DNA from 3 places in the Raoultibacter phocaeensis genome. Region 1 is predicted to be linked to each of the others. Evidence: predicted binding sites of a transcription regulator. Region 1 holds the regulator's gene; each other region holds the start of a gene.

Evidence for each region. Region 1 encodes HrcA, which represses chaperone genes, less so after heat shock. Its sites were predicted from a motif close to TNTTAGCANNCNNNNNNNNNGNNTGCTAANA; they were not measured.
Region 2: a site for HrcA is predicted at 1,201-1,231, ahead of htpG (molecular chaperone HtpG). Genes of this name have one in related genera too.
Region 3: a site for HrcA is predicted at 1,934-1,964, ahead of FJE54_RS15705 (ATP-dependent Clp protease ATP-binding subunit). Genes of this name have one in related genera too.

What each region holds. Positions count from the first base shown of each region.
Region 1 is NZ_CABDUX010000002.1:950,731-954,010, forward strand. It holds gene hemW (radical SAM family heme chaperone HemW) at 1-710, shown strand, start outside; gene hrcA (heat-inducible transcriptional repressor HrcA) at 936-1,949, shown strand; gene dnaJ (molecular chaperone DnaJ) at 1,971-3,101, shown strand; gene FJE54_RS11850 (RsmE family RNA methyltransferase) at 3,114-3,280, shown strand, end outside.
Region 2 is NZ_CABDUX010000002.1:655,981-659,260, forward strand. It holds gene FJE54_RS10610 (YaiI/YqxD family protein) at 413-943, opposite strand; gene htpG (molecular chaperone HtpG) at 1,278-3,215, shown strand.
Region 3 is NZ_CABDUX010000002.1:1,835,547-1,838,826, forward strand. It holds gene FJE54_RS15705 (ATP-dependent Clp protease ATP-binding subunit) at 1-1,896, opposite strand, end outside; gene lysS (lysine--tRNA ligase) at 2,087-3,280, opposite strand, start outside.

The DNA of each region.
Region 1 (3,280 bases):
AAAAGCTCGGCCGCGTCCACAATGCGCAAACGGCGAAGCGCGCCATTGCGTGCGCGCAGACACGATTCGAAAACGTGAGCATCGACCTCATGTGCGGACTGCCCGGGCAGACGCCCGAGGATTTCGAACGCGACCTCGTATCTGCAGTGGAGGCGGGCGTGTCCCACGTAAGCGTCTATCCGCTCACCGTCGAAGAGAACACGCCGCTTGAACGTTTGGTCGAAGCCGGGATGCTCGAAGAGCCTCTCGAAGATATGCAGGCTGTGATGATGGAGGCGGCGCTGCGCGTCCTCGGGCCTGCGGGATTTACGCGCTACGAAGTGGCGAGCTATGCGAAGCCCGGATACGCGTGCCGCCACAACATCGCCTATTGGACCGGCAAGCCCTACCTCGGCATCGGCACCTCGGCCGTCACCATGACGCAAAACGATGCGCGGCGCATGCGCGTTCAGGACGGTCAGGTGGTCGACGATCTCGATCGGAAACAGATGTGCGCCGAATATCTCATGCTCAAGATGCGCATGGTCGAAGGCGTGCGCGACGAAGAGGTGCGCGAGGCGTCGCTTGTGCTGCCCGAAGCGCTGCTTGCGTTTCGGGGACTTGTGGATGCCGGTCTCGCCGAGCATACGGAAGGGGCGTACCGACCGACCACTGTGGGGTGGCTCTGCGGAAACGAGCTCTACGGCCGCCTGTTCGATCTGGCTCCATAAGACGTATGCGCACAGGTGCCGTAGCGTACCCTGCAGCATCCGCGGATGCTCGCACGTGCGCGCCTGCGGGAGCTGGAATCTGCGGCATCCGCGTTCGAGCGCGCTTCTCTATGGTGCTTCCGTCAAGATCCGCCAAAATTACTAAGATTGATTAGCACTCTTGGTGCGAGGCTGCTAAAATACGTGGTTGGCTTCGTATCGGACACGATGGGGAAGGATTAAGCGGTGCTCTCTGACAGACGGCAACGAGTGCTGAGCGCTCTTATCGAAGAGTACGTCGCCCGTGCTCTCCCGGTCGGGTCGCGTACGCTCGTCGAGCGCTACAAGCTGGGTGTGAGCCCCGCAACGGTGCGCAACGAGCTATCCGTGCTCGAAGATGCCGGCTACATCATCCAGCCGCATACGTCTGCGGGACGCATTCCCACCGACGTCGGCTACCGCGCGTTCGTCGACGATCTGCTCGAAAGCGGACTTGCTACCGGTCAGCTGCCCCACAGCGATACGATCGAGGAGCTCAAGAAGAGCGCAAGCGAGCTCGACGATCTGATCGAGCGCACGTCGGTGGCGCTCACGCGTCTGACCGACTGTTTGTCAATCGTGCTGGCACCTTCGGTGCTTGCGCTGCATATCCGCCAGATATCGCTCGTATCGCTTACGCGCCATCGCGCGCTCATCGTGCTCGTCACCGAAGACGGTCAAGTGCTCAACCGCTCGATCGATTTCGCCGATCCGGTGGAATCCGACGATCTGGCAGCCGTGCAGAACCTTCTGAACGATGTCTTCGCTGGAAAATCGATCACCGAGGTGCGTGACCGCATCGACCTCGAAGCCGCCGAAGCCTTGAACGACCCGCTCGTGCGGATCGTGCTTGACGAGGTGATGTACTGTTTGCAGGAAAGCGATACGGGCCGGGCGCACCGTATCGGCGTGAGTACGCTTCTGAAGCAGCCCGAATTCAGCCATTCGCAGACGCTTTTGCCCATCATGCAGATACTTGAGGATGACGCGGTGCTGCTCCACGTGTTTGACGATGCGGCTGCGGATTCGGGGCCGCTTGTAAGGATCGGGCGCGAGAACAACGACGAAGCGCTTTCGGGGGTTTCGGTGGTTGCGACCCAGTACGGACGCGGCGATGCTGCCGGCGTGGTCGCCGTCATCGGGCCGACCCGCATGGATTATTCGAAAGTCATACAAGCGGTCAGGCTCGCTCAGAGCGTGCTGCAAGACGGCTCACGATAAGGTAGAAAGGTATCCAAGGTAATGGCCAAAGACCTCTACGAGGTGCTCGGCGTCTCGAAAAACGCGAGCGAAGACGAGATCAAAAAAGCATTTCGCAAACAGGCGCGGGAGCTCCATCCCGACGTCAACAAAGCCCCCGATGCGGAGGATAGATTCAAAGAACTCAACGAGGCGTACGATGTGCTGAGCGATCCGAACAAGCGCGCCCAGTACGACCGCTTCGGAACGATCCCCGGCGCTGCGGGGGGAGGCGGCGGCGGATACCAGTACGTCGACTTCGAGGATCTGTTCGGCGGCGGCTTCGGCATGGGGGATCTGTTCAGCTCGTTCTTCGGCGGAGCGGGTGGCCATGCCGTCACGCGCAAGGAAGGGCGCGACATGGGCGTGGGATTGCGCCTGACGCTCGAGGAAGTCGCTGCGGGAGCCAAGAAGGAGATCGTGTACGATCGGCTCGCCCCGTGTCCCGACTGCGAGGGAACGGGCCTCGGCGCAGATGGCAAAGAGGTCACCTGCCCCGATTGCCAGGGTCGCGGCCGTGTCGTTACCGTGCAGCATACGTTTTTGGGCGATATGCAAACGGCGCAGACGTGCAAGACCTGCGGCGGTACGGGTACGACCATCGACAACCCCTGTCCCGAGTGCGAAGGCCAGGGCCGCGTGCCCGACCGCCAGCGCGTCACGGTAGAGGTGCCGGTGGGCATCCGCGATAGCCAGCAGCTGCGCCTCTCCGGTTTCGGCGAGGCAGGCATGCAGGGTGCCCTTGCGGGTGACCTCATCGTCACGTGCCGCATCCAGCCCCACGAGTTCTTCGAGCGCGACGGCGACAACCTCCATGCACGCGCGAACGTTTCGATCGTACAGGCGACGCTCGGTGCCGAAATCGAGATCGACGGCATTTTCGAGGACGAAGTCGTCAAGGTGCGCATTCCCGAAGGATGCCAAAACGAGCAGGTCGTCCGCGTCCGCGGATTCGGCATGCCGCGTTTCAAGAGCGAGAACCGGGGCGATATGTACGTGCACGTGAACGTGGTCATCCCCAAGAAAGTTTCGAAGAAAGAACGCGAACTGCTCGAACAGCTTGCCGAGGAGATGGGCGATTCGGTTGCCGAAGAGCGCACGCCGCTGCAGAAGCTTCGCGACGTGTTCAACTAGACTCGAGCGTCCATGTCGCTTCCGCACTTTTTTCTCGACAACCAGGTGATCGCGCACGAAGCGCTCGGTGCGTTCGCGCTGAGGCTCGCGCCCGACGATGTGAAGCATGCGCGCGCTCTCCGCTTGTCGCCGGGCGAGCATATCGCGGTGGTTGATGCGGCGAAAGACTACTTCGAATG
Region 2 (3,280 bases), 290 kb from region 1:
GTACCTGTGTTTTATTGATAATGCGTTTCTGCGAGAAAAAGGCCTTCAGATGGCGGCGAACTGTAGCTTTGCGAAGACCAGTCGGGTTTCCGCCGCTTTCGGCTGCGATAAGGCTTGACAAAACGCTTGGTCGTGGTTCCCCGCATCTAACAATATGCCGCCGACAGGGCTTCCAGCGGCGTTTTCGTAGCGCAAAGCGGCGGTTCGCAACCATTTTGAGGCTTGGTTTCGACAAAACTTTGGTACGTTAGTCGGGCGGTGGGGTTCGGGCTTGCCAAACGACGCACGCATGTCTGTAGGTTGGGCTTTGCTGCGGGGCTTGTTGGTGCACTTTCGCGGGGTTGCAGGTTACCCGGGCGCCTCTGTTTTCGGCGCCCGGTTTCGGATAGACGGCGCGTACGCATAGGGGGGATTACCCGCGCGGACCCCGGCATCTCACCGATTCTTCCACCAGACGATCGAGATTGGCGGCAAACCGTTCGCGGTCTTCGTCGGTGAACGCGGCGGGTCCTTTCGTGCGTCCGCCTTGTCGGCGGATCTTCTTTTCCTGGTGGCGAATTTCCATATCCATATCGATGGTCGCGCGCGTGTACACGCGTCCGCGCACGCCGATGGCATGTGCGCTGCGTCCCAGCACCATGGCGGCAAGCCCGATGTCCTGCGTGACCACGATGTCTCCCGGTTGCAGCCGTTCCACGATGGCGAAATCGGCCGAATCCGCACCGACGCCGACGGCGAGCGTATCTGCCCAGAAGCCGCCGGTGTCCTTGCGCGGGTCGCCTCGGCGGATGTGGCGGGCGAGATTCTGCGTCGAGTTGCCGGCAATCAGCACAGGCAGGCCCCGCTTGCGGGCGACCGCGAGCGCTTCGGCCGTTACCGGGCATGCGTCGGCATCGATGATGATCGTAGGGCGGATGCCCTGCTTATGTTCGCTGTGCGGCATGGTGATCTTCCTTTTTGCCGTTCGAGCGCTTTTGTCCAAGAGCGCGCTCTCTTTTGGGTCGGGTGCGGTGAAGTTCGTCGGCTCGTATTGTAGCCGACGCGGCGTGTTTGCCGTGCAGCGTGCCGTAAAGCTTCTCGAAGGCCGCACGTGCGAAAGGTTGCTGCGCGGTTCGGAAAGCGTTGGTTCGGCAAGGCCGCCGATTGCGTGGCGAAGCGTTCTGCGCTCTTGACATTCTCTTTTGCGATACTACAATTTCCTATTGGCACTCTAACAGCTAGACTGCTAAAAACGCCGCTCATAGTTGTGAACAGTATCCGTGAGGAAGGTAGTTGGCATGCGCAAGTTCAAAACCGAGAGCAAGAAACTGCTCGACCTGATGATCAATTCGATCTACACGAACAAGGAGATTTTCCTTCGCGAGCTCATCTCCAACGCGTCGGACGCGGTTGACAAACTCTACTTCAGGAGTCTGACCGATTCCGATGTCACGATCTCGAAGGACGATCTTGCTATCCGCGTTTCGTTTGACAAGGCGGCCCGCACGATCACCGTGTCTGACAACGGCATCGGCATGTCGAAAGACGAACTCGACAAGAACCTCGGTACGATCGCGCATTCAGACAGCCTCGAGTTCAAGGCCGAGAACGCCGATACGCAGGGCGAGGACATCGATATCATAGGGCAGTTCGGCGTTGGTTTTTACTCGGGCTTCATGGTGGCATCGAACGTCACGGTCGTTTCGCGAGCATACGGCTCAGACGAAGCGTACTCGTGGGAAAGCGACGGCATCGAGGGCTACACCATCACGCAAGCCGAGCGGGCAAGCCACGGCACCGATGTCATCCTCACGCTCAAAGAGGACACCGACGAAGACGACTACGACACCTTCCTTTCGGAGTACAAGCTCAAAAGCCTCATCAAACGCTACAGCAACTACGTACGCTACCCCGTGCAGATGGAAGTGGAGAAGACCCGCGAGCTTCCCAAGCCCGACGATGCGGATGAGGATTACAAGCCCGAATACGAGCAGTACCGCGAGCTCGACACCATCAATTCGATGATACCCATCTGGAAACGTCCTAAATCCGAAGTAACGCAAGAGGAGTACAACGAGTTCTATAAATCGGATTTCCACGATTTCGCCGATCCTGTGCGTACGATCACGGTGCATGCGGAGGGTTCGTTCTCCTACGATGCGCTCCTGTTCGTTCCCGGGCGCGTACCGTTCGACCTGTACAGCAAAGAGTACAAGAAGGGACTCGCCCTCTACAGCTCCAACGTGCTCATCATGGAAAAGTGCGAGGAGCTCGTACCCGACTACTTCAACTTCGTGCGCGGCGTGGTGGACAGCCAGGACTTGACGCTCAACATCTCGCGCGAGACGCTGCAGCACAACAGCCAGCTCAAAGCCATTGCAAAACGCATCGAGAAGAAGATCAAATCCGATCTGGCTGACATGCGCGACACCGACCGCGAAGGCTACGAGGAGTTCTTCACGAACTTCGGGCGCGGTATCAAGTACGGTATCTATTCGAGCTACGGCATGAAGAAAGACGAGCTTGCCGACCTTCTGCTGTTCTATTCGGCCAAGCAGGAAAAGATGATCACGCTTGCCGAGTACGCCGCCGCTATGCCCGAGGGCCAGGAATCGTTCTTCTACGCGGCGGGCGATTCGATCGAGCGCTTGGCGAAGATGCCCATTGTGTCCACGGTGCTCAAAAAAGGCTACGACGTGCTTCTGTGCACCGAGGACGTCGACGAGTTCTGCATGTCCGCCATGGCCGATTATGCGGTGGCCGATGCCGACGATCCCGATTCGCTTACCGCTCTGCCGCTCAAGAACGTCGCAGGCGGCAACCTCGGGCTTGAGACCGAGGAGGAGAAGGAGGCGGCTGAGGCCGTTGCCAAGGAGAACGAGGGTCTGTTCGAGGCCATGAAGGAATCGCTCGGTGACAAGGTGACGAAGGTGGCGGTATCCACGCGCCTGACCGATTCGCCGGTGGCGCTTACCGCCGAGGGTCCGATTTCGCTTGAGATGGAACGCGTGTTGGCGGGCGCTCCCGGCAACGACGACGTGAGGTCGGAGCGCGTGCTCGAGGTGAACGCCGAGCATCCCATCTTCACCGTGCTCAAACACGCTCAGGAGGCGGGCGACGCGGATAAGGTGAAGCTCTACACCGATATCCTCTACAACCAGGCGCTCCTCGTTGAAGGTATGCCGATCGACGATCCGGTTGCCTACGCGCAGGCGGTCTCCAAGCTCATGGTGTAAGCGTTTGCCTGCGTTTGGGATTTGAGCAACGCGCAGGCAGCCTACCGCTATCGCAAAGCCCGCAC
Region 3 (3,280 bases), 880 kb from region 1:
GTTGAACACGTCCGGATGCGCCTTCTCGATCTCATCGAACAGCACCACCGAGTACGGACGCTGACGAACCGCTTTGGTGAGCTGGCCGCCCTCGTCGAATCCGACGTAGCCCGGAGGCGAACCCACGAGCCTCGACACCGAGTGCTTCTCCATGTACTCGCTCATGTCGAACGACAGAAGCGCATCTTCGGAATTGAACAAAAACTCGGCAAGCGCCTTGGAAAGCTCGGTCTTGCCCACGCCCGAAGGGCCTAAAAAGATAAACGAGCCGGCGGGACGCTTCGGATCCTTCAGGCCCGAACGGCTGCGGCGGATAGCCTTGGAGAGCGCGGTCACAGCCTCTTCTTGGCCGACCAGACGCTCGTGGAGCACGCTTTCCATGCGCAGGAGCTTCTCGGTCTCGGCCTCGGTGAGGTTGGATACCGGCACGCCCGTGGTCATCGAGATGACGTCGGCGATTTCCTCGACCGTCACCTGGTTGATCGACTTCTGGGCATCCTCTTCCCACTTCTTCTCGGCCTCGACGCGCTTCTCGCGCAGCTGCGATTCCTCGTCGCGCAGACTTGCAGCGCGCTCGAAGTCCTGCGATGCGATGGCCTCGTCTTTCTCGGCGCGCAGCCGGCGAAGCTCGTCATCGAGCTCGCGCAGTTCTTTCGGGAGCGTCATGTTGCGGATGCGCATGCGCGCGCCCGCCTCGTCGAGCACGTCGATCGCCTTGTCGGGAAGGAAGCGGTCCTGAATGTAGCGGTCAGACAGCTGCACGGCGGCCTGCAGCGCATCGTCGGTGAAGTGCACCTGATGGTGCGCCTCGTACCGGTCGCGCAGACCCTCCATGATGCGCAGTGCCTGCTCCTCGTTGGGCTCGCCCACCGTGATGGGCTGGAAGCGGCGTTCAAGGGCCGAATCCTTCTCGAGGTGCTTGCGGTACTCGTCGATCGTGGTTGCGCCGATGACCTGAATTTCACCGCGCGACAGCGGCGGCTTCAGGATTGCAGCGGCATCGATCGAGCCCTCGGCCGAACCTGCGCCGATGAGCGTGTGGATCTCGTCGATGAACAGGATCACGTCGCCTTCGTCCTGTACCTCTTTGATGCACTTCTTCAGACGCTCTTCGAATTCGCCACGGTACTTGCTGCCGGCGACGAGGGCCGAGATGTCGAGCGTAACCAAGCGCTTGTCTCGCAGAATGTCGGGAACCTGGTTCGAAACGATAAGCTGCGCCAAGCCCTCGGCAACGGCGGTCTTGCCTACACCGGGCTCGCCGATGAGGAGCGGATTGTTCTTCTGGCGGCGCGACAGCACCTGCATGACGCGTTCGATCTCGCCCGCACGGCCGATGACCGGGTCGAGCTTGCCTTCGCGCGCCTTCTTGGTGAGATCGGTGCCGAACTCCTTGAGCATACTGTCCGACGACGAGGATTGCGCCTCGAACGCGCCGCGACCTGCGTACACGGGGCTCTGACCCACGAGGTCGTTCAAGGCGGAGCGCACGTTGTCGCCCGTAACGCCCAAGCGGCCGAGCACCTCAAGCGCGGTGCCGTCGCCCTCGCGGACGATGCCAAGCAGTAAATGTTCAGTGGAAATGTAGCTCTGTCCCATCTGCATGGCCTCGCGCAGCGAGTTCTCGAGGACGCGCTTGACGCGGGGCGTAAAGCTCAAGTGCCCCGAAACATCGGTGTCCTCGTCGATTGCGACGACCTGGCGGATGGCCTGGACGACGGCGTTGTACTCGACGCCCAAACGATCGAGCGCCTGAGCGGCAAGGCCGTCCTCTTCCTGTATCAGCCCGAGCAGCAAGTGCTCGGTGCCCACATAGGGCTGGTGCAAGGCACGGGCCTCATCCTGAGCCAGGACGAGGACCTTGCGGGCCTTGTCGGTGAATTTCTCAAAGCTCATACATGCCTCTATTCTCGCAAATTTGCTTTCCGCATAATATTAGCACTCAAGTCAAGTGAGTGCTAAAACGACAACGGGCTGTAACGCTTTATCACACGATCATCAAAAACCCGTCTGCCGTACGCCGATCGGGTGCATCTCAGCACCCGTTGCGCAGGACCTGTCTGCAACGGGCCGAAAAGCCGTGGCCTCAGCGCTCCTTAGCCTCGTCGCGCATGTGGGGGAACAAGAGCACGTCGCGGATCGAGGCGGAATCGGTGAGGAGCATGACCAAGCGGTCGATGCCGATGCCGCAGCCGCCCGCCGGAGGCATGCCGTATTCCAGCGCACGCACGTAGTCGTCATCGTATCCCATAGCCTCGTCGTCGCCGAGGTTTTTCGCCTCCACCTGCGCGCGGAAACGCTCTGCCTGATCGACGGGATCGTTGAGCTCGCTGAACGCGTTGGCGTATTCATGACCGCAGATGAACAGCTCGAAGCGCTCGGTGAGGTTCGGGTCGTCCGCTTTCTTCTTGGCGAGCGGCGACACTTCCAAGGGGTGCTCGGTCACGAACGTCGGTTGGATGAGCTTCTCCTCGGCCACCGCCTCGAATATCTCGGCGATGAGCTTGCCTTTGCCCCACGCTGCTTCCGCATGTCCGCCGTTGCGCTCGAGGATTTCCACGAGCTCCTCGCGCGTGCGCGCAAAGCTGACATCTTCGCCGGCCCCGTCGCTCGCGAGCTCTATCATGGTAGCGCGGCGCCACGTTCCCCCGAGGTCGATGTCCTGCCCCTGGTACGTGATGCGCTGCGTGCCGCACGCGGCAAGCGCTGCCGCCTGGATGACGCCTTGCGTGAGCTCCATCATGCCCCCGAGATCGGAATATGCCTGGTAGAACTCGATGGTAGTGAACTCGGGGTTGTGGTGCAGATCCATGCCCTCGTTGCGAAACAAACGGCCGATCTCGAACACGCGCTCGAAACCGCCCACAAGCAGGCGCTTGAGATGGAGTTCAGTTGCGATGCGCAGGTAGAAATCCTTGTCGAGCGCGTTGTGGTGCGTCACGAACGGGCGCGCGTTGGCACCGCCTAAGATGGGCTGCAAGATAGGCGTTTCCACCTCGTAGTAGCCGTGCTCCTCCATATAGCGGCGGATGGCGGAGACCACTTTGGAACGCTTCACGAACGTGGAGCGTACCTCGGGATTCACCACGAGGTCGACGTAGCGCTGCCGGTAGCGAGTCTCTTTGTCGGCGAGCCCGTGGAACTTCTCCGGCAGCGGGCGCAGCGACTTGGACAACAGCTCGAAAGACGTGACAGCAACCGAAAGCTGGCCGCGCCTCGTGCGGATCATCGTGCCCTGAACGCCGATCCAGTCGCCCACATCGAGGTCTTTGATTTCGGC